DNA from 4 places in the Arthrobacter sp. PAMC 25486 genome. Region 4 is predicted to be linked to each of the others. Evidence: riboswitches for the same ligand, from Rfam matches in the RefSeq annotation. Region 4 holds a riboswitch; each other region holds the start of a gene.
The links. Region 4 has a riboswitch for thiamine pyrophosphate ahead of art_RS17210 (3-oxoacyl-ACP reductase). Riboswitches for the same ligand answer to the same signal wherever they lie in the genome.
Positions count from the first base shown of each region.

Region 1: another riboswitch for thiamine pyrophosphate. It lies ahead of thiD (bifunctional hydroxymethylpyrimidine kinase/phosphomethylpyrimidine kinase); the one in region 4 lies ahead of art_RS17210 (3-oxoacyl-ACP reductase).
Region 2: another riboswitch for thiamine pyrophosphate. It lies ahead of art_RS14030 (ECF transporter S component); the one in region 4 lies ahead of art_RS17210 (3-oxoacyl-ACP reductase).
Region 3: another riboswitch for thiamine pyrophosphate. It lies ahead of thiO (glycine oxidase ThiO); the one in region 4 lies ahead of art_RS17210 (3-oxoacyl-ACP reductase).

Region 1 covers NZ_CP007595.1:1,046,558-1,051,997, forward strand. The annotation lists gene thiD (bifunctional hydroxymethylpyrimidine kinase/phosphomethylpyrimidine kinase) at 1-1,457, opposite strand, end outside; TPP riboswitch at 1,447-1,545, opposite strand; gene art_RS04900 (Rne/Rng family ribonuclease) at 1,665-5,135, opposite strand.
Region 2 covers NZ_CP007595.1:3,059,414-3,064,853, forward strand. The annotation lists gene art_RS14000 (Na(+)/H(+) antiporter subunit C) at 1-251, shown strand, start outside; gene art_RS14005 (Na+/H+ antiporter subunit D) at 248-1,876, shown strand; gene art_RS14010 (Na+/H+ antiporter subunit E) at 1,873-2,481, shown strand; gene art_RS14015 (monovalent cation/H+ antiporter complex subunit F) at 2,478-2,753, shown strand; gene mnhG (monovalent cation/H(+) antiporter subunit G) at 2,750-3,109, shown strand; gene art_RS14025 (DUF4235 domain-containing protein) at 3,304-3,564, opposite strand; TPP riboswitch at 3,730-3,847, shown strand; gene art_RS14030 (ECF transporter S component) at 3,894-4,544, shown strand; gene art_RS14035 (ABC transporter ATP-binding protein) at 4,547-5,440, shown strand, end outside.
Region 3 covers NZ_CP007595.1:1,892,565-1,898,004, forward strand. The annotation lists gene art_RS08650 (thiazole synthase) at 1-745, opposite strand, end outside; gene thiS (sulfur carrier protein ThiS) at 821-1,060, opposite strand; gene thiO (glycine oxidase ThiO) at 1,070-2,320, opposite strand; TPP riboswitch at 2,315-2,437, opposite strand; gene thiE (thiamine phosphate synthase) at 2,482-3,141, shown strand; gene putP (sodium/proline symporter PutP) at 3,244-4,761, opposite strand; gene art_RS08675 (alanine--glyoxylate aminotransferase family protein) at 4,975-5,440, shown strand, end outside.
Region 4 covers NZ_CP007595.1:3,795,100-3,800,539, reverse strand. The annotation lists gene nrdE (class 1b ribonucleoside-diphosphate reductase subunit alpha) at 1-407, opposite strand, end outside; gene nrdI (class Ib ribonucleoside-diphosphate reductase assembly flavoprotein NrdI) at 404-907, opposite strand; gene art_RS17225 (hypothetical protein) at 1,090-1,374, shown strand; partial or broken gene art_RS23055 (transposase) at 1,460-1,959, opposite strand; gene art_RS17215 (LLM class flavin-dependent oxidoreductase) at 2,062-3,399, opposite strand; gene art_RS17210 (3-oxoacyl-ACP reductase) at 3,402-4,166, opposite strand; TPP riboswitch at 4,239-4,332, opposite strand; gene art_RS17200 (MarR family winged helix-turn-helix transcriptional regulator) at 5,064-5,440, opposite strand, start outside.

The DNA of each region.
Region 1 (5,440 bases), 1.8 Mb from region 4:
GAGCCGTTCCGGGCTGCCGCGTCCATGATGCCCACGGCTGTGGCGGTGGCCTGCGCAAAGTCGTCGTCGGCATAAGTTTGCAGCCAGGTCCCGTAGGGGTGCCCGCCCGCACGGGCCAGGTAGTCGGCGTGCAGCACCCGGCCCACTTCCGCATACAGCCAGTAGCAGGGCAGCACGGCCGCCACGACTTCACCGTAACTGCCGGAGAAGGCCACACCCTGCAGGTGGTCAACATAGTGTTTCGTGACCGGGCCCAGCTCGGGTCCTTCCTGCTCCGGTCCTTCCGGGGAATCGAGCGGGTAATGACTGAGCCAATCCCGGTGCAGGGCCAATTCAACATCCAGGGCGTTTTGGGCGCCGCCGGCCCAAAACTTCTGCTCGGCCTCGGTCGGCGCCAGGGCACTTGCCCTGGCCAGCACACGCGAGTAAGTGGCCAGGTAGAGGGCATCCTGGGCGAGATAGTAGGCAAAGCGGTCACGGGCCAGGGTGCCCGCCGCCAGTTCCTTGATGAAGTCGAGACCGAAGATCGCCTGACGCTGCGGTGCGCAATCCTGCCAGAGCACCCGGCTGAAGGCGTCAAGGCTGGGTGCGGCAGTCGCCCACAGGGCATGCAGGTGATGGATGGGACCGGCGCCTGCGCCTACGTCCAGCACTTCGGAGGCCTCCAATGCCCCCACCAACCAAGCCTTGGCCGTGCCCACCGCCTGCCCCCAGTCCCCCGTGCGCGCCTGCAGTGTTGCCACGGCCGCCGATAGTGAGCAGCCCGTCCCGTGCGTGTTTGCGGTGTGGATCCGCGGCGCAGTGAATTCCTGGATGGCGCCGTCCACACCCACCAGCGCATCGAGGCACTGCTCCCCGGGCAGATGGCCGCCTTTAACGAGCACCATGACGTTGTGGGCGGCAGCCAGTTCCCGGCCCTGTTGCACGGCCTCGGCCCAGCTGCCCACTTCGGATTGACCCAGCAGCGCCGCCAGCTCGGGAATGTTCGGCGTCACCAGGTGGGTGTTGGCCAGCAGCGCCAGTAGAGCCTCGAGTGCTTCGGGCGCCATGAGTGTGTCACCGCTGGTTGCCACCATGACCGGATCAAGCACGACTGCGGAGGGCCGGGTGTGCGCCAGCCACTCGCCCACCGTATTCATCACCTCGGCAGTTCCGAGCATGCCGATCTTTACCGCGTCAATGGTGATGTCTGAGGCGAGGGCGTCCAGTTGGGAACGCAGAAATTCGGCCGGCGGGACATGCACGCCCTGCACGCCCCGCGTGTTTTGCGCCGTGAGGGCCGTAATGGCTGCCATGGCGTAGCCACCGTGGGCCGAAATGGATTTAATGTCGGCCTGGATACCGGCTCCCCCTGATGGGTCGGAGCCGGCAATGCTCAATACCCGCGGGTGTTTCCACGGTGATTGTGCGGTGCCAGTTGCTTCGTGGGCAGGTGAAAAGAGTGTTGTGGCGCTCATGGGACATCCCTTCGCCGGTGCTAGCCGGGCAGGTTCAACGGGTATTGTCTCAGCCGGCCCTTGTGGCCTGGCACCCCGTGTCACGCTCCACCCTACCCACAAACGCAACCATCCGGCCCCAAACGCAAACTGACCCGCAGAGGACGGCGAAAAACACGTCAAAACCGTGAATTTTCTCCGTCCTCTGCGGGTCAGTTTAGCTCGGTGCTACAGCTCAGAGGCTGGCACCCCAACACCCAAGATGATGGGCTCGCTGCTCTTCTTCACTGCCGGAACCGTCTCCGCCGGAATGTGCTGGACCTGCGCGGGGGCCGGAATCTCGACGCTGACGTGCGGCGCCGAACCCTGGCCCACCGAAGGTGCATCGGAAGTTTCCACCACCATGTCGGCACCGCCCTGTGCGCTGCGGGCGCTGCGGTTGCGTCGGCTGCGGCGTGAGCGTGAACGGCTGCCACCGCTGGAATCGTGTTCGTCGTGCTGTGCGCCGTCATGGTCGGGCGCGACGAGCTGATCCAAGGCCTCGGCCAGTCCGGCCAGGGCAGCGACCTGCTCAGCATTGTTTGGCTGGGTGAAGTCGCTGCTTTCGCTGCGGTGGCCGCGCGGCAGCTCGATGGCTTCCCCGCCCAGGTTCAGCGTTGTGGAGTCGTGATTTTCTTCCGTCTCCGTGGCGTCCACAGCGCCAGCCGGCGAGACAGCGGCGCCGTGCTCTCCGCCGTCGTGCTCGTGGTGGGAAGCCGCGGCAATGTTGGCCAGGGCGGCCCGCACCTCGTGCGCCTTCTGCGCCCGGGCAGCCTCGCCGGCCTCATCGGACAGCGGAGCCGCCGTGTCCTCGTGCTGCTCAGAATCGTGCTGCTGGCCCCGGTTCCGGTTGCGCTTGCGCTCACTGCGGGTGGAGCGGTTGGCGGTGCGATCCCCCTCACGGGTCTCGTGCCGGGGGGCGTGCGCGGCGGCAGCCTCGACGGCGGGCGAATGCGTGCGGCGGTGCTCCACGGGAATTTCGTGGGTGACCATGCCGCGACCGGCACATGTGGCGCACTGCTCACCAAAGACCTCGAGCAGGCCGGTGCCCATGCGCTTGCGCGTCATCTGGACCAGGCCCAGGGAGGTGACTTCGGCGACCTGGTGCTTGGTCCGATCACGGCCCAAGCACTCGACGAGACGGCGCAGCACGAGGTCGCGGTTGGATTCCAGGACCATGTCGATGAAGTCGATGACGATGATGCCGCCGATGTCGCGCAGGCGCAGCTGGCGCACCACTTCCTCGGCGGCTTCCAGGTTGTTCTTCGTGACGGTTTCCTCAAGGTTGCCGCCGGAGCCGGTGAACTTGCCGGTGTTCACGTCGACCACGGTCATGGCCTCGGTGCGGTCGATGACCAGGGAGCCGCCGGAGGGCAGGAAGACCTTGCGCTCCAGGGCCTTGTTGATCTGCTCGTCGATGCGGTGTGCGGCGAAGATGTCCTCGGGCTGGGTCCACTTTTCCAGGCGGTCCAGCAGGTCCGGGGCCACGTACGTCACGTACGCCTCGATGGTGTCCCAGGCGTCCTCTCCGGAGACGATGAGCTTGGTGAAGTCCTCGTTGAAGACGTCGCGAACCACCTTGATGGTCAGGTCGGGTTCGGCGTACAGCATTTCCGGGGCGAGCGTCTTGGTGGAGGAGGCACGGTTGCTGATGCCCTCCCACTGGGCGCGCAACCGGTTGATGTCGTTGGTGAGCTCTTCCTCGCTGGCACCCTCAGCCGCCGTGCGCACAATGACGCCGGCGTTTTCGGGCAGGTGGTCCTTCAGGACGCGCTTGAGCCGGTTGCGTTCGACGTCGGGCAGCTTGCGTGAAATGCCTGTCATGGAGCCGCCGGGCACAAACACCAGGTAGCGTCCTGGCAGGGAAATCTGGCTGGTCAGGCGCGCACCCTTGTGGCCCACGGGGTCCTTGGAGACCTGGACCAGGACAGAATCGCCGGACTTCAGCGCGTTCTCGATGCGGCGCGGCTGGCCGTTGAGGTTGGCTGCATCCCAGTCAACCTCCCCTGCGTACAGCACGGCGTTGCGGCCGCGGCCGATGTCAACGAAGGCTGCTTCCATGCTGGGCAGCACGTTCTGAACCTTGCCCACATAGACGTTGCCGATCAGTGAGTCCTGCTGCGTCTTTGAGACGAAGTGCTCGGCCAGGATGCCGTCTTCCAGGACGCCGATCTGGATGCGGTCGTCGGCCTGGCGGACCACCATGACACGGTCAACGGATTCGCGGCGGGCCAGAAATTCGGCTTCCGTGATGACTGTGCGGCGGCGGCCGGAGTCGCGAGAGTCGCGGCGGCGCTGCTTCTTGGCTTCCAGACGGGTGGAACCGCGCAGGCTCGTCACCCGGTTCACGGAGGTGGAATCTGCGGAGGTCCTCGGGGCACGCACACGGGTCACCGTGTTGGGCGGATCTTCATCGCTGCCACCCGTGAGTTCCAGGTCGGCGTCACCGCGGCGGCGGCGACGGCGACGGCGGGAGGTCACGCCGTCGTCTGAGCCCTCGTCGTCATCCTCGTCAGTCTCGCCGGACTCCACGAAGTCGGTGGCCTCGGCCTCGGTGGAGCGGGGGCGGCGGTTGCGGTTGCGTGCGCGGCCGCGGCGGTCGCCGTCATCCTCGTGACCTTCCGTGTCCTGCTCGTCGGAAGTGGCAGCTGCTGACGGAACAGCCAGGCTGAGATCCGGAGCCAGGAACAGTGCCGACATGCCGGCGGCAGGTTCCATGAACAATGAATCCGTGGCCGGCGTGCTGTCCTGGTCCATGGCTTCCGGAGCCGGCGGCTGCTCGGTGCGGGCTGGCGCAACCGTGGCTTCGGCAACGGAGGCTTGCTCGCCAGGAGTTGCTGTCTCGGGGGCCGCTGCAGCCGGGGCCGTCTTGGCTGCAGTGCGGCGGCGGCTGCGTGTGGCTGCCGGAGCGGCGGCGGCAGACTCGATGGCCACCGGAGCGTCCGCCACGGCGGGGGTGTTGCCTCCGTCAAGGCTAATTTCCTGCTGTACACCTTCCGCCTGCACGAGTGCTGCCGTGGCAGGCGAGGAGGTCCTGCGCGTGGCACGGCGGGCAGGCGCCTTGGCCGGTTTGTCGGCAGGCACGACGGCGGCACTTGTCCCAGCACTGTCAGCGTCAGCCAGGGTGGTGGCGTCGTCAGCGACGGATGCGGTTGCAGCCTTCGCGACCGGGGCAGCCTTCGCGGCGGTTGAGGTGACCGGGGCCTTGGCCGCACGGCTGCGGCGTGCAGGCGCCTTCGCCACGGTTTCGGCAGGCACCTCGGCAGCAGTCAGCGCTTCAGGGGCATTCGGCGCTTCGGCAGCGGCCGGGCTGACTGTGGAGCTCTCGGCGCTCAGGAGCAATTCTCCCTGAACGGCAACGGTGGCCGAAGCAGGGGCAGTTACCGGGGAGGTGGCCCGGCGGCGGGGTGCCCGCTTGGCCGGCGCAGCAGCTTCAGCCGGGGCGGCCTCGGCAGAGGCGGGTTCGGACACGGAGGCGGCAGCCGGGGCGGCGGACTCAGCGACGGGGGAAGAGTCGGCAATGCCGTCAAGCAGCGTCGGCTCCTCCGTGGCGGTCACGGGAGCCGTGACCTTCTTGGCGCGGCTGCGGCGCACGGGAGCTTTCTTGGCAGGAACTGCCGGAACTTCGGTGTTTTCCGGTGCGGTCTGTTCATTATCCATTGTGGGCGTTACTTTCGCGCCGGGGCGACACCCCCACATCGGATGCCGAGACCGGCAGATGTGCCAACACCCGCAGGCGTTGACGGAAGTCGTCTAATTTACTTCACAGGCGGCACCAACTTCTGGGTGCGCAAGCTCTGGAAAGCCAATGGTTCGCGAAAACCGGTCCGGTGGATGGCTGCACTCGTGGCAGTCCCGTCACCGGCAGCCCGTTGGCGTGCCATTGGACCGGGAGGCGCATGTGGATCACCAACCAGCCGAAACCATTGTCTCATACGCACCCCTGCGTGACGCCAGTTTCGCGC
Region 2 (5,440 bases), 740 kb from region 4:
GGCAGCTGAGCCGGGCAGATCATATTCAGGTGGATAGGGAAGATATCCGCGTTGCCAAACAGGAGCTGTACGACGACGAGGAAGACTCGGAGATTGCCATCGAGGTCTCCGACTTCCACGAAAATGACCAGCCACTGGAGAAGCGTGAAACCATACCGGGGATTGGACCCAGAAAAATTCCTCCCGCCCATGGTGCTACACGAACCGAAGACGAAGTGCACCCCGTGACGCCTGGGAAGGACAAGGAATGAACGTTGCCAGCATGGTGCCGCTCGCCGTAGTGCTGCCCTTCCTTGGGGCAGCCTTGGCTTTTGTCTTGATCAGGCACCCACGTGCCCAGCGCCGCGTCAGTCTGAGCACCATCAGCATCACGCTGCTGCTTGAAGTGTGGCTTCTGGCCAGTGTCTGGACTACCGGACCGATCGCAGTTCAGCTGGGTGGCTGGGCACCGCCCTTCGGCATTGTCATGGTGGCTGACCAATTTGCTGCCCTGCTGCTGGTGGTCTCGTCCGCCGTGAGCCTGGCAGTTCTTGCGTATGCGTCAGGACAGGGCGCTGCAGACGGTGAGGAGGACGGCCCGGTTTCCGTCTTCCACCCCACGTATCTGATTCTGATGGCAGGTGTTTCCAACGCTTTCCTGGCAGGGGACCTGTTTAACTTGTATGTGGGCTTTGAAATCCTGCTCACCGCCAGTTATGTGCTGATGACCCTTGGCGGCACGGGCTCGCGAGTTCGCGCCGGCGTCACCTATGTGGTTGTCAGTGTTGTCTCTTCCATGCTGTTCCTTGTGGCCATTGCCATGGTTTACGGCGCCACCGGTACGGTCACCCTGGCCGATCTGGCGGTGAAGATCGGGGAGCTGGATTCCGGTACCCAACAGCTTTTGCATGTGCTCCTGCTTGTGGCCTTTGGCATCAAGGCGGCCGTGTTCCCACTGTCCTTCTGGCTCCCCGACTCCTACCCCACGGCTCCGGCACCGGTGACGGCGGTTTTTGCCGGGTTGCTGACCAAGGTGGGTGTTTACGCCATCATCCGCACGGAGACGCTGCTGTTCCCATCGGACGACTTCAACTCCGTGCTGCTCATCGCGGCCCTGCTCACCATGATCGTGGGAATCCTTGGGGCTGTGGCCCAGACGGACATCAAGCGCATGCTCTCCTTCACCCTGGTGAGTCACATCGGGTACATGATCTTCGGCGTCGCGCTTTCATCGGTGCTTGGCCTGGCCGCCACAATTTATTACGTCATCCACCACATCACCATCCAGACAAGCCTGTTCATGGTGACCGGGCTGATTGAGCGCCGCGGCGGGACTTCTTCCATCAGTCGTCTCGGGGGGCTGGCGAAACTTTCACCCATCCTGGCCGTGCTGTATTTCATCCCTGCCATGAATCTCTCCGGTATCCCGCCGTTCTCCGGTTTCCTGGGCAAGCTGGGACTGTTGCAGGCGGGCGTGGCTGACGGTTCGCCGCTGGCCTACACTCTCGTCGTCGGCGGTGTGGTGGCAAGCCTGCTCACGCTGTTGGTGATGGCCAGGGTGTGGAACCGGGTGTTCTGGCGCAGCACGGCCGATGCCGAAGCTCCAGAACCCGTGCTGCTCGCCACGGCCCCTGACGCTGCGGGTGAGCCGAGCATGCGCGCACTGCGGTCAAGCAAGCATGTGGACGCAGTGGAGGGACGTTTTTCCGGTGACAATGAGATCCCGATCCTGCCCAAGATGATGGTGTATTCAACCATGGGACTGGTGGTGCTCGGTGTGGCTATGACAGTGTTTGCCGGGCCGCTCATGGATCTGAGCCAGGACGCAGCAACCAGCATGTTGGACCGCGTCCCGTACATCGAAGCCGTTTTGGGTGTGGGGGCGGCAACGCCATGAGCCAGCCGATAAGGAACGAACGAAGAATAGACTTTCTGCAAAAGTTGCCGCTGCTTGTTTGGCTGGTGCTTGTGTGGGGCTCGCTATGGCAGGATTTTAGCCCCGGCAACCTGCTTTTTGGTGCGTTGATCGCCATTGGCGTCTCGCATGCGTTTTACCTTCCGCCCATTGAACTCAGTGGACGGTTCAATGTCCTGCGGGCCGTGACGTTCCTGCTGTGGTTCATCAAGCAGGTCTCCATTGCGAGTTTCCAGGTGTTGTACTGGGCCATCGTGAAAGGGCCGAACATCCGCAATGCCATCCTGGCGGTGCCCTTGCGCAGCCCCTCGGATTTTATGATGACGGCGGTTGGCCACGTGCTCTCCCTCATTCCCGGCTCACTGGTGGTTGAGGTGGACAGGGGATCGGCAACTCTCTATGTGCATGCCATGAACGCGCCCACGCCCGCTGATGTGGACAGGATTCGCGCGGACATCCAAGACTTTGAAGCCAGGCTGATTGAAGTCATGGGAACGAAGGCAGAACTGGCTGCCGTGAAGGCTGAACGGGCAGGCGCGCCCATGGTGACGTATGCGCAGACTCTCGGCCGTGAGGAGACACCATGAGCGCCATGGAGATAGTGATTTTGATTGTGGCGGCCTTGCTGACGCTTGCCTCGGCGGGCACCATCTACCGCATCGCCAAGGGCCCGTCACTGCTTGACAGGGTCATCGCCGCGGATGTTTTACTGGCCATCTTTGGGGCTGCACTGGCCACGGAGATGGCGATGAACAAACACCTGGACAACCTGGCACTGCTGGTGGTGTTGACGGTGATTGGCTTTATCGGCTCGGTGACGGTTGCCCGGTTTGTAGCGCACAAGAAGGAGGACGGATGAACACTTTCATCGATGTCTTGACGGCAATCTTCCTCTTGGTTGGCGCCACCATGAGCCTTGCGGCCGCTATTGGCCTGCTGCGCTTCCCGGACTTGTTGAGCCGCATGCACGCAGCCACCAAGCCCCAGGTGCTGGGGCTGCTGCTGATGCTGGCAGCCCTGGGCCTGCAGATGCAGGCGTGGTCGCTGCTACCCATCCTCCTGGTGGCCTGGCTGTTTCAGCTCCTGACCGTTCCAGTCTCAGCGCACATGGTGGGCAGGGCGGGTTACCGCACCAAACACCGCCGCCCGGAACTGCTCAGTGTTGACGAGCTGGACCAGGTAGTGGCGGCCGCCGTCGACGACGCCAAGGACTAGCAACCCCTCCGCCCGCGACCCCTTTGGGTATTCGTCCGAATATCGTTCCGCGAACTGACAGTTGTTGCCCTCTCCCAGCCCTCTCACAGGGCTGGGAGGGCAACAACTGCCAGTTCGGCGCCGTATTCGGCCGAAACTGGCCGGAACCTGCTGTTTCAACGTGAATGACAGTGCACATGCAAGCGGGCGGGTGCTCAGACCTCGTCGGGGTGCTTACTAAAGCGTGCGATGGCCTTTTGTGTTGTGCGACCGGCGAGGGTCTGGATGATGGCTGCCACAGCAGAGGACACCAACGCGAAGACCAGCGCCGAACGCAGGCTGTTCTCCAGATCCGCCCCGTCCTTGGGCGGCTTGTTGCCTGTGCTTTTCTCCCAGACGGTGTCCACCAGTTTGCTGGCGACGAAGCCTGCGCCCAGGCTCACACCGGTACCGAGCAATTTTACGACAATGTTCATAATGGACTCCTGAATTCTGTGACCAGACATGGCGGGCAAAAGCCTACGATCAGCCTAACGCCTTGCGACAGTTTCATGAGGGCGCCGCCGGCAAGGGGGCCACCTTGCATCATGACGGATGCATTAGCCCCCGGCAGGAGCCAGGGGTAAACTGAAGCCGCAATTCAAACACGACAGGGGAGCGTCCACCCGACCTGGGTAGCGGCGCTGAGAGTGCGGTTCGCCGCAGACCCTCGAACCTGCTCCGGTTAGTACCGGCGAAGGGAGTCGAGTTCTCTTCGGCTGCGCGGAAATCCCGTTGCAGCCGCCCCTCCTGCGAAGGAGGAAACATGAGCAAGTCATTCACGGGCGCATCAGCCCAACAAAACGCCCCAAAAAACACGCAACGTTCAGGCAACGGCAAAAGCACGTGGCGGGTGGTGGACATAGTTGTTGTCTCGGTTCTCGGTGTGGCCCTCGGCGTCATCTTTTGGCTCTGGTCCGCCGGTTACGGCCTGATCAGCGCCTTCACCGTCGCATTCCCGCCCGTCGGAGCCCTCTATGGCGGCGGCTGGCTGATCGCCGGCGTGCTGGGTGGACTCGTGATCCGCAAACCCGGTGCAGCACTGTACTGTGAGCTGATTGCCGCCAGTGTTGAGGGCCTTCTGGGCACGCACTTTGGTTTCACTGTGCTGCTCTCCGGACTCGTTCAGGGCCTGGGCGCGGAACTCGGCTTTGCCCTGTTCCGTTACAAAAAGTTCAACCTGCCGGTGGCCCTCGTGGCCGGTGCACTGGCCGGACTGGCCCTCGGCCTCAACGATTCTCTGGTGTGGAACATCGCGTGGGCGTTTGAGTGGAAACTCGTCTACGTAATCCTCGCCATGATCTCAGGCACCATCATTGCCGGCTTGGTGTCCTGGCTGGCTGTTCGCGGACTGGCACGTACGGGGGCCCTGGCCAACCTGCCCTCGCGCAACGCCGCAACCGAACGAGTGGTGTAGCCGTGGGTGCGCGAGGCTATCCGGCCACCCACAATTCTGCCGGTCACAACGGCGGCGCCCCGGCGCGCATCAGCGCGAAGAGCTGGGGATGGCAACACTCCGGACGCAGCAAACGTGCCGTGCACGGCCTTGATCTGGAGATCGCGGAGGGGGAGCGGGTGCTGCTCCTTGGCCCGTCCGGCGCCGGCAAGTCCACCCTGCTGCACGCACTGGCCGGCGTGTTGGGTGATGAGGAGGACGCCAACGAGGTGGGTGAACTGCTCATTGACGGCCGCCCTGTGGCGGAATCGCGCGGCCGGGCAGGGCTCATGCAGCAGGACCCCGACGCCCAAGTGGTGCTCTCGCGCATTGGCGACGATGTTGCCTTTGGTGCTGAAAACCTCGCCGTGCCGCGCGCTGAAATCTGGCACCGCGTCCACGAGTCGCTGGAGTCGGTGGGACTGAACCTGCCCCTGGATCACCCCAGCTCCACATTGTCCGGCGGGCAAAAGCAGCGCCTCGGCCTGGCCGGCATGCTCGCCATGCGCCCCGGCCTGCTGCTCCTTGACGAGCCCACCGCCAACCTTGACCCGGCCGGTGTCGTCGAGGTCCGCGACGCCGTGCGCCGCAGCCTCGACGACACCGGCGCCACCCTCGTTGTGGTGGAGCACCGCGTCTCCGTCTGGCTCGAGGTCGTGGACAGGATCGTGGTTCTGGCCCCGGCCGCCCTGGGCGAGCCCGGCGGGGTGCTGTTTGACGGTCCGCCCGCCACCGTGCTGGCCCAGAGCCGGGAAACGCTGGCCGGAGCCGGCATCTGGCTGCCCGGTTATATCCCGGCGGTGCGGCCCCGCAATGCCATGGACGACGCCGGCACGCACCTGCTGCTGGAGGCGGAGGCCCTTGCTGTCTCCCGCACT
Region 3 (5,440 bases), 1.9 Mb from region 4:
GGATGCGTCCCCCCTGTGCTGCCAGTCTGCCACCGATGACCGCATGTTTAAAGGCCTCCGCCATGACCACCGGATTCTGGGCGCGGGTGACGGCGGTGGCCAGCAGCACGGCGTCGCAGCCGAGCTCCATGGCCAGGGCGGCGTCGGAGGCGGTGCCGATGCCGGCGTCGAGCACCACGGGCACGGAGGCGCGGGAGACGATCAGCTCAATGTTGTGCGGGTTCAGGATGCCCAGCCCGGTACCGATCGGGGCCCCCAACGGCATGACGGCGGCCGCACCCAGCTGTTCCAGGCGCAGTGCCAGAACCGGGTCGTCATTGGTGTACGCGAACACCTTGAAACCACGGTTGACCAGCGCCTCCGTTGCCTCCACCAGTTCCAGCGCGTCAGGGAGCAGCGTGTGTTCGTCGGCGATGACTTCCAGTTTCACCCAGTCTGTCTCGAGGGCTTCGCGGGCCAGCTCGGCCGTCATGACGGCCTCGCGGGCGGTGAAGCAGCCAGCCGTGTTGGGCAGGATGCGGATGTTGTTTTCCAGCAGCAGCTTGAACAGGTTTGTTCCGCCGCCGGCCGCCTCATCCACCGAGTAGCGGCGCATGGCCACGGTGGTCAGTTCGGTGCCGGAGGCGATGAGTGCGGCACCCAGACCGGTGAGGCTGGGGGCGCCGCCGGTGCCCATGATGAGCCGGGATTGCAGCGCCACGCCGTCGATCACCAGGGCGTCATTGCGGGTCAGGGTTTCGGTCATGGCGTTCACTTTCGGTCGTGGGGCGTATGTGGGGTGTGGGCGGCAGGGGCGGAAGAAGCATCCTGGGCAGTCATCTCAGCCGCCCTGCACTGCGGCGACAATCTCCAGGTCGTCCCGGTCTTCCACGGCGGTGGCAGCCCACTGGCTGCGCGGCACCACGGCCGAGTTGCGGGCTACAGCGACACCCAACCGTCCACCGTCGGCCGCCTGCCCGGTGGGAAGCAGCGCCCGGCCGGTAGTGGCGGTGACCAGGTCGGCGACCGTGGTGCCTGCCGGGTGGGTCTGGGTGGTGCCGTTGAGTTCGATCGTGTGCATGGCATGCTCCTACGCGGTGGGGCCGGCGAGTGCCGGGCGGAGTGAGGGGGAAAAGCGGTCGGGGCGGAAGCCCGTCCAGGCCAGGTCGGTAATGTCGCCCAGCAATTGGCGGACAATCAAGGCGGCGATCGGGGTCAGCAACACGCCGTGCCGGAAGAACCCGGTGGCGATAATGAGTCCCTGGATGTCCTTCCCCGAGGCAGCTGCGACCCGGCCCAGCAGCGGGGCGTTGTCCGGCGTTCCGGGGCGGGCGCGGGCCGTGCATTCAAGTAGTTCAAGTTCGGCGACGGCGGGCAGGAGCACCTGGGCGTCGCGCAAAAGCTGGTGCACTCCCCCGGCGCTGACCCCGGCACCGTGGTCCTCGCGGCTGGTCGCGCCGATGACCACGGTGCCGTCCTCGCGCGGCACAATGTACACGGGGAGCCCGCGCACCAGGCCGCGAATCGTGGCCGTGGTCAGCGGCCGCAGGTGTTCGGGCACGCGCAGGCGCAGAATATCGCCGTGCACCGGGCGCAGCGGCAGCTCGAGCCCAGCCGGCAGGTTGTGGAGTTTCGGGGCGTCCAGCCCGTTGGCCACCACCACCTCCCGGGCATGGATTTCCGTGCCGTCGGCAAGCACGACGCCGGTCACCCGCCTCCGCTTTTCGACTCCCCTGCCGTCCCACAACAGTCCCGCAGCACCCTGGCCAATGAAGGGATCCGACTCGCCCCGATGAGCGGCAACCTCGACCAGCCGGGTGCGGATGGCAGCAGCAGTTCCGCGGGGGTCCACCTGGTGGTCGGCCACGATCCGGAAGGCACAGGAAATGTGCGGGCCCACCAGCGGCTCCTCCGCCCGGGCCGCCTTGATCGTGAGCATCTCGACCTCGAGCCCGTGCCGGCGCTGGACGTCCCGCAGCTCGGCGAGGGCGCGCCGGTCCGCAGCGTCGGCACCCACGACGAGGGTCGGCGTCGTACGAAATCCGGTACCCGGAACACCGGGGCCGGCCAGGGATGCGGCAAAGTCGGGCCAGCGGGCGGCGGCGGCAAGCGTGAGGTCCAGGAGTTGCTCTTCCTGGTAGTGGAGCTCGCTCACGGGGGCCAGCATGCCAGCGGCCGCGAAAGTGGCGCCGGTGGCGGGGGCCGGGTCGATCACGGTGACTGTGTGGCCGGCACGCTGGGCCTCCCAGGCGATGCCGAGTCCCACGATGCCGCCGCCGATGACGGCCACCCCGGTGGTTGATTTGTCGGGGCTCAAGTGCAAAGGCACGGAGGGTGCCACAATGTTCTCCTTCCCTACGCCGGCATGATCCGGATCAGGTTCCGCGCCCTCAAGGCGCAATCGGTCGGCGTAGTCGGCGCCCTCTCAGCCAGCTTCACTGGCTCCCGCGGTACTGCACTAGTCTATGAGACATGCACAGCACTTCTGCCATCCATGACGCCATGTCCGCTTCCGCCGCACCGTCCGCTGTCCCCGACCTGGCCTCCGCCCGCCTGTATTTGTGTACGGATTCCCGCGCCGATCAAGGTGACTTTGCCGATTTCCTACGGGCGGCGTATGCCGGTGGTGTGGACATCATCCAGTTGCGCGACAAGTCCATCGAGGCTGCCGAAGAGCTGGAAAAACTTGCTGTGTTGCGCTCCGTTGCGGCCGAGTTTGGCAAGTTGTGGGCCGTGAATGACCGGGCCGACATCGCCGCGCTCAGCGGAGCCCCCGTGTTCCATGTGGGCCAGCAGGACCTGCCACTGCCGGCCGCCCGCTCGCTCGTTGGGCCTGCGATTTCAATCGGGCTGTCCTGCCACGATCCTGCTCAGGCTTCCGCCGCGGCAGCCTCCGAGGCCGACTACTTTTGCGTGGGCCCGCTGTGGGCCACCCCCACCAAACCGGGCCGGGCCGCCGTCGGGCTCTCCCTCGTGGAACACGCCGCCTCGCTCGGCACGACGAAGCCGTGGTTCGCGATCGGAGGGGTGGATTTGTCCACTGTGGACCAGGTGGTCGACGCCGGAGCTTCCCGGATTGTTGTTGTTCGCGCCATCACCCACGCCGAAGATCCGACGGCGGCCGCCCAGGCCTTGCTCTCCCGCCTGCCTGCGCTGGGGTAGCGTCCGCGTCGGTTTCCTCGCGGGCAGTAAGATTTCCTCGGTCGCTGGGCGACCTCAAAATCCATCCCCGTTCCGGAAACCGGCGCTGCCGTCCCGCCCGGTTCAGCTGTTGGCTGCGACCTTGCTCGGGGCGGAATCTTCCAGCATGGCGTCGAATTCGCCCTCGATCACGGAGTTCTCCTTGTAGGTGTACCGGGAAACAATGACGGCGACCAGCAGGTTCACGATAAATGCGGGCACGATTTCATACATCGCGTCATGCAGCACTGGCGTCTTGCCCCACACAAACACCGTCACCGTCGCCACAATCATGCCGACGAGGGCGCCCTTGGCCGTGAGTTTGCGCCAGTAAAGGCTCAGCAGCACAATCGGGCCGAACGCTGCACCGAAGCCGGCCCAGGCAAATGACACCAGCTCCAGGATGCTTGCATTCCTGTCCAAGGCAATGGTGGCTGCAATGACGGCGATCACCAACACGCCCAGGCGGCCAAGAATCACCTGTTTCTTGGCCGAGGACTCCCGTCCTGTCATGTTGTACAGGTCTTCGACGAGCGCCGAGGAACACACAATGAGCTGGGAGGAAATGGTGGACATGATGGCGGCCAGCACGGCTGCCAGGACCAGGCCCGCCACGAACGGGTGGAAGAACACCTGGCTCAATTTCAGGAACACCGTTTCCGGGTCCGCCAACGTCAAGTCGGGGTTGTCGGCAAAGTAGCCAATGCCGATCAACGCCGTGCTCACGGCCCCGGCCGCGGTCAAGAACATCCAGCCAATGCCGATCCGACGGCCGGCCTTGGCGTCTTGCGGGGAACGCAACGCCATGAAGCGGACAATGATGTGCGGCTGTCCAAAGTAGCCCAACCCCCATGCGGCCGTGGAAAAGATTCCGATCATCCACACCAGGCTGTTTCCCTCGCCAAAGCCCTTGAACAGGTTCAACGTGTCGGGGTCAATGCTTTGCAGGCGCGTCACGGTTGCGCCGACGCCACCGGTTTGAATGACGGCAATCACCGGGACCACGATGAGGGCGGCAAACATGAGCAGTCCTTGGGCCACGTCGGTCAGTGTTGCCCCAATGAACCCGCCAAAGAGCGTGTATGTCAAAGTGACGACAGTGACGACGCCCATGCCCAGCAGATATGACCAGCCGAAGGAACCCTCAAAAAACTTGCCGGCGGCCACCATGCCCGAGGACACATAGAAGGTAAAGAACACCAGGATAACGGCGGAGGCGGTGATGCGGAGCAGATGTGAATTGTCCTTGAGCCGCTTCTCAAAAAAGCTGGGGACGGTGATGGCATTTTGCGAAATCATCGTATAAGAACGCAGCCTTGGCGCGACGAACTTCCAGTTCAGCCAGGCGCCAATGGTCAGCCCAATGGCAATCCATGCCTCGACCAGTCCCGACAGGTAGATGGCCCCGGGGAGGCCCATAATGAGCCAGCCCGACATATCTGAAGCTCCAGCCGAGAGAGCGGCAACACCTGGCTTGAGATCGCGCCCGGCCAACATGTAGTCGTCCAGGTCGTCCGTTTTTTTGAAGGCGAAGTAGCCAATGGCGAGCATTCCCGCCATATAAACGCCGATGGCGAGTAATTGAAAAATATTGTCTGACACTTGGTATTCCTTTGCGTTCTGTGACACTTCATCGGATCATCGATGGCATCCGCCGGGGATGCGCAACTTCGCAAAGAGTACGCGCCAATAGTGGGACTGGTGCGTACACCGTATCAAGATTGATAGAGAATTCCTTCATGCGCGCCGCACCCGGGCTTCATGAGCGCCGTGCTTATGCTGGGTGGCAAGCAACGTCAGGCGCAAAGGAGCACCATGAGCACCGCACTCACCTTCCGGCATCTTTTTGGCCCCGGCCCCACCAATTGCTATCCGGAAGCCATCGCGGCTTTGGGGCATCCAATTCTGGGCCACCTCGACCCTCTGTTCATCGACGTGATGGACGCCACGTGCAACGGGCTGCGCCTGGTCTGGGGCACCGGCAATGAGCGCACACTGCCGTTGAGCGGGACCGGCTCGGCCGGCATGGAAGCCGCCTTCGTCAACACCGTGGGTGCGGGGGATGTGGCCGTGGTGGCCGTGAACGGGCTTTTTGGTGAGCGCATGTGCGAGGTGGCCCGCCGCGCCGGTGCCGAGGTGGTCCGTGTGGACCATGAATGGGGCCAGCCCATTGACCCGGAGCGCGTTGCCTCCGCCCACCCAAACCCCAAGGTCATCGCAGCCGTTCACGCCGAGACCTCTACCGGCGTACTCTCGGACATTGCCGCATTGGGCCAACTCA
Region 4 (5,440 bases):
ACGACGCGGTCCTCGTACGTCTCCAGGTACTGGCTGCCGTCGAATGTCTTCAGGGTGTAGCTGGTGAAGTATTTGAAGGCACCCAGGAATGAGGCGAACCGGTGCTCGTGAGCGTAGGCCTGCCGATACGTGCTCTTCACGAATGACCATTCATAGGCCTTGATCGGGGCGGCTTCGTAATAGTCGTTGGTAATGAGGTACTCGATCTTCTCCTCCAGACTGTCGAAGCGGATCATGCGCGGGAGCACGTGCTGGGTCAGGTAGGCACCAACAGCTTCATGATCCTTCTCGAACTGGATCGACCCCTCGGAAGTGAATAGATTCAGCTGGGCATTGAGCGCGTGGTAATCCTTGCGTGTGCCCACACCCTGGCGGGCTGCGGGAGGTGTGTCCGTTGTAAGCGTCATGAGAAATCCTTTAGAGACGTAGTAGTGGTTCTTTTCCAGAATTCGGCCAGTCCGTCGCGGACTCTAGCAACGTCGCGATCGGTGCCAAGAAGTTCAAAACGGTACAGCTCGGGAACCCGGCATTTTCTCGAGATCACCGGTCCTGCCAGGCAGTAGTGCTCACCAAAATTCGTGTTGCCCGCAGTGATAACGCCGCGAAGCAGCCCACGGTTGACTGAATCATTGAGGAATCCAACAACCTGCTTTGGCACCGCCCCCACACGTTCTCCCCCTCCGTAGGTGGGCAGCACCAGAACGAATGGCCGGGCTACTTGCAGGTGCCCCTCAACCCGTGGCCGCAGCGGGATGCGAACCCTAGGAACGCCCAACCGATCCACGAACCTGCGGGTATTCTCCGAAACACTGGAGAAGAACACCAGATCAGGTGAAGAGGACTCATTGAGCACTCGAGTAACCGGCAGCAACTCCCCGTTTGCACCGGTTCTTTCATTCGCGTCCATCAGGCTGTGCCTCCTTCAATCAAACCCTCTAAGGCATATCTAGTGGTTCACCGCAAGAAGTGACACCACATCTAGTACCTGAGACACGCTACACCACAAATTTACGGTTAGCCTAAATGTTGAATTTCGCCTTGCCTAATATTAGGCTGGGGGCGGTCTGACATGACTGAGGGAGGAATGCCATGCAGCAGCGGAAGCAAGACCGTGGCGGCGAAAGAGTTGAGTCCATCGCACCGTTCCGGCCGGTGCGCGAGGGCGAGCCGCAGGCTGCCAGGCGGCTGCGCTACACACCTCAGATCCGAAATTGGTGGGCCTGGATATCGAGCCTGCTCGGCGTCTACCGCCGCGGCACAGACCCCGAAAAACTCGATCGGTTCGCCGCCGCATCCCCCAGGGATCACGTCCTCAGTTCCGTCAAACAAGGATTTGACAAGGGGCGCTCGTGGAAGCATTTAGCCAGCAGATAATCCACGGCGCCCAGGTACTGGCAGAGTACTTCCCAGGCGAGGAAGGAGCAGGGCACGTCGCGGCGCCCGACCGCGTTCACACTGGGGCACCCACGGCAACCGTGTTGCTTATCCGCAGGTCTTCACGGACCCTCAGCCTCAGTGCCTCGGCGGCTACGAACGCGAACGGGCCCGCGCGGGTCAGGGGCGGGCCGGTCAGGGGGCGGGCCCGGCAGGCGACGACACGCTCATCAAGGTCTGCCGCCATGCCGGAGACCTGTGATTTCAACAGGGAGTCGATGCCCTGGGTCTCCACGAGCTTGTCCCTGCGGCGGGGGGAGACCCCCGCGAGGTTGCAGTCCGTGACGACGGTGATCACGGATGCCTCGGCACGGGCGTTAGGCTTGCGGCGACAGTTGGCCATTGCGCTGTATCAAACGCCCGAGTGAGTGCTTGCCCCACTACGCACCGACCACGGCATCCGCGTCGGTGGACAGCAGCGCGTTGCCCAGGGGTTGCGGCAGGTGGCTGATCAAATCAGCAGATACGTCTCCCAAAGATGAGCGAAAGTACGCCGGCAGGGTCGGGCATGACAGGCGCGGCCATCGTGAGGTGTCCTTTCGAGGGGGATGTGAGAGTTTCTTGGAAGGACCCACGGTGGCCGCGCCACGTTCAAGGCCATGCCTCACCGGAAGGTGTTACACCTCGCTACGGGGCACTACTGGGCTGGGGACGCGCCAGGCCCAAATTATCCCGCAGGGTGCTCCCCTGATAGCAGGAACGGAAGATCCCCCGTTCCTGCAGGATGGGCACCACCAATCCCACAAAATCTCGGAGCGATTCAGGGTAGGCGGGACACATAAGGTTGAATCCATCGCAGGCCCCAGACTCAAACCATTCCTGAATTTCATCCGCCACCTCGTTGGCGGTGCCTATCATGGTGGCGTGGCCACCGCCGGCGGCCAAAAAACCCAGCAATTCGCGCAAGGTGGGCGCCATCGTCGCAATGATGCGCTGCACCGTGAGGTACCGGCCCTGGGGCCCCGTGAAGGTTACTACCGGGGGCAGCGGGGCCACAAGGTCATCGAGTCCGTGCCCGCTATAGTCCATCCCCGTGAAAATATTGAGCTGGACGATGGCTGTGTCAATGTCCAGGTAGGCGTCCAATGCGCGCTTTTTCTCCATGGCCTGCTCGCGTGTGGCGGCGACGTAGGTGACTAGGCCGGGAAGAATCGGCACCGTGGCCCCTCCTCGTCCGGCAGCAGCCAGTCGCGCACGCATGTCCGTGGCGAATTCGATGGCGGAGTCCTTGTCCCACGACACCGAATAAATGGCTTCGGCAAATTGTCCAGCAAAATCCCGTCCTGCCTCCGAGGAACCGGCCTGGAACAGCACCGGCTGGCCCTGCGGGGAACGGGGGACATTCAGCGGCCCCGCCACGGAGAAATACTTCCCGGTGTGGTTGATCGGCTGGATCTGTTCCGGATCAATAAATGTTCCCAACTCCCGGTCTTTGAGCAACGCCTGGTCTGACCAGGAATCCCAGAGCCGTTGGATCACCCGGACGAATTCATCCGCCCGCTCATAGCGCTCAGCGTGCTTAGGCAGAGCGGCGAATCCATGGTTTTGCGCCTCGGCGTCGAACATGGAGGTGACTATGTTTGCGCCCACCCGGCCGCCGCTGATGTGGTCCAGGGAGGCCAGCATGCGGGCGGCATGGAAGGGCGTGTAGAAGCTGGAGGACACCGTGGTGACCAGGCCGATGTGTTTCGTGGCCCGGGCGATGGCACTCAGTGCCGTGATCGGTTCCAAAAGCGAGGGCACGCCTGCTGAATACTGGCGGTTGACGCTGTGCCCGTCGGCGAAGAAGACCGCGTCAAGGCAGCCGCTTTCAGCCAGCTGGGCCAGCTCCTCGAAATAGGATATTTCCCCGACACGGTCGGCGCTGGAATCCGGATGCCGCCAGCCCATGGTGTGGTGCCCCGCACCGAAGAGGAAAGCGTTGATGTGCATTTGCCGCGTGCTGGTGGCGCCCACAATTCCCATCACTAGTTCATCACCAGTCCGCCGTCGACCACGAGGTTTTGTCCCGTCACGGCCCGGGACCAAGGTGAGGCGAAGAACAGCACTGCATCAGCAAATTCGGACGGCGTGGTGACCTTGCGCAGAGGTGTTCCGCCAGCGATCAAGTCGAAGACCTGCTCGGGTGTGGCGGCAGAGGCGTCGGTGGTGCGCAGCAACCCCCCGGAGACCATGTTCACACGGATTTTGGACGGACCCAGGTCGGCAGCGAAGGTGCGCGTCAGTGCCAGCAAAGCAGCTTTGGCCGCGGTGTAGTCGTGATAGGGCACCACGGGGTTTTGAAACAGGTTGGTGCCAATATTCACGATGGCGCCGAACCCGGCATCCTTCATGCCCGGCAAGACCGCCTGAATCGTGTTCAGCGCACCCCCCACAACGCCGGAAAACTGTGCCGTAAATTCGCCGTAGCCAATGCCGTCAGCCTTCGACCGCCCGTCGCCGTTAAAGGAAAAATCGGGCAAAGCGTTGTTAATGACGGTGGTGATGGGCGCACCAAAATGATCGGCTGCGGCAGTCACCAAGGCCTGGACCGCGTCGGCGCGGGTGACATCGGCGTGCAAGGCGATGGCGTGTTCCGATCCGATGTCAGCGGCAAGTTCCCGTGCCGCCGCCTCACTGTTGCGGTAGTTCAGCACCACTCTGGCACCTTCCCGGGCGAAGGAACGGGCCACATCGGCACCTAGTCCGCGGCCGGCTCCGGTAATCAGTACAATCTGGTCTTTAATTTGCATGTCGTACACCTTTCAGCGGGGCGAAAGGATGCCAGGAATGCGCGAAGGACAGGCACAGGGCACACTTCGTCATTGCTGCAGGACCGGCATCCCTTCGCTCGGATTATCGAGATCAGGTTCAACGGGTCTAACTCTCAGCCGCCAGGCGGCACCCCGTGTCGTGTCCACGGCCCAAGCTACCACGGTTCGGACGGCGGCAGGCAACGCTGCGCCCTCCCGCTTCGACTCAGCGTTGCGAAGTGTTGCTGTGGCTGCCCCGTGGAAACTGGCGGTCTTTTGGGGTGGGGAGCCGCTTTCTGGTGAAAAGAGTTGGGCCGCGGTGACCGGGGTGAGGTGGCGGTGGTGGTCGCTGCAGGATCGGCCTTCGAAGCGGTCCAGGCCGAGCCCGTTCTCTAGTTCCCGGTAGTCATGCTCGATGCGCTTGTCGCTCTTGGCGAGCCTGACGAGAGTTTTCAGGGGCGTGTCGGCGGGCAGGGCGCTGATCCAGTAATCGGTTGGTGCCGGCTCGTGCACGGGCCATGCCACCAGCATCCACCCTCGGGCAGGGAATGATCCTCATCCAGCGGGATATCGCGATGGGCCGGGCGGATCCGGATGGCCAGGAAACGTGATTTCGTGGCCGCTTTGGCGTTGCGGGGACCGGTTGGGGTGCCGTGGTGCCAAGCCACCTGATGCAGGTCTTTCCGCCCGGCCCCCAAGGCCAGGGCCTGCAAGGACCGTGTCGGGGTAGCGGGGAAGTCCGGGCCCGCGCCCGGTGTCCTCCGGAGGTGAGTTCATCAATCATCTCGTGGGCTTGGGACCATTTCGTGCGGTGCCGGACGGCCTGGCGGGATCCCCGCCCGGCGTGCCGGCTCCACCACCTGGTCGCGAGCTGGCGGCTTCGTGCCGGCGCAGTGATCAGCCGGAATTGGCGCCAGGTTGGGCCCAGGCCTCATCCGTAAGAGCGATTTCCTTGGTCATGTCGTCAAGGAACCGGATGACCACATCGCGTTCCGCCGAGCTGAGCCGTGCTGCCGCATGGAATCGCTTGGCTTGCTGGCGCCCCACGGTGTCCATGGCTGCTTGGCGGGTTTTGGCCGTGATGGAAATGGCCAAGGCACGGCGATCACTGGGATGGGGCGCCCGGGTGATGTGACCCGCATTCTCCAGCCGGTCCAGCAGCTTGGTGGTTGACGCCGTCGAAATCTTCAGGTGGCTGGCAATGGCTCCGGGGGTGGCAATTGTCTCGGTGTTGGCCGTGACGATCAAGTAGTGCAGGGCCCGCATGTCCGACT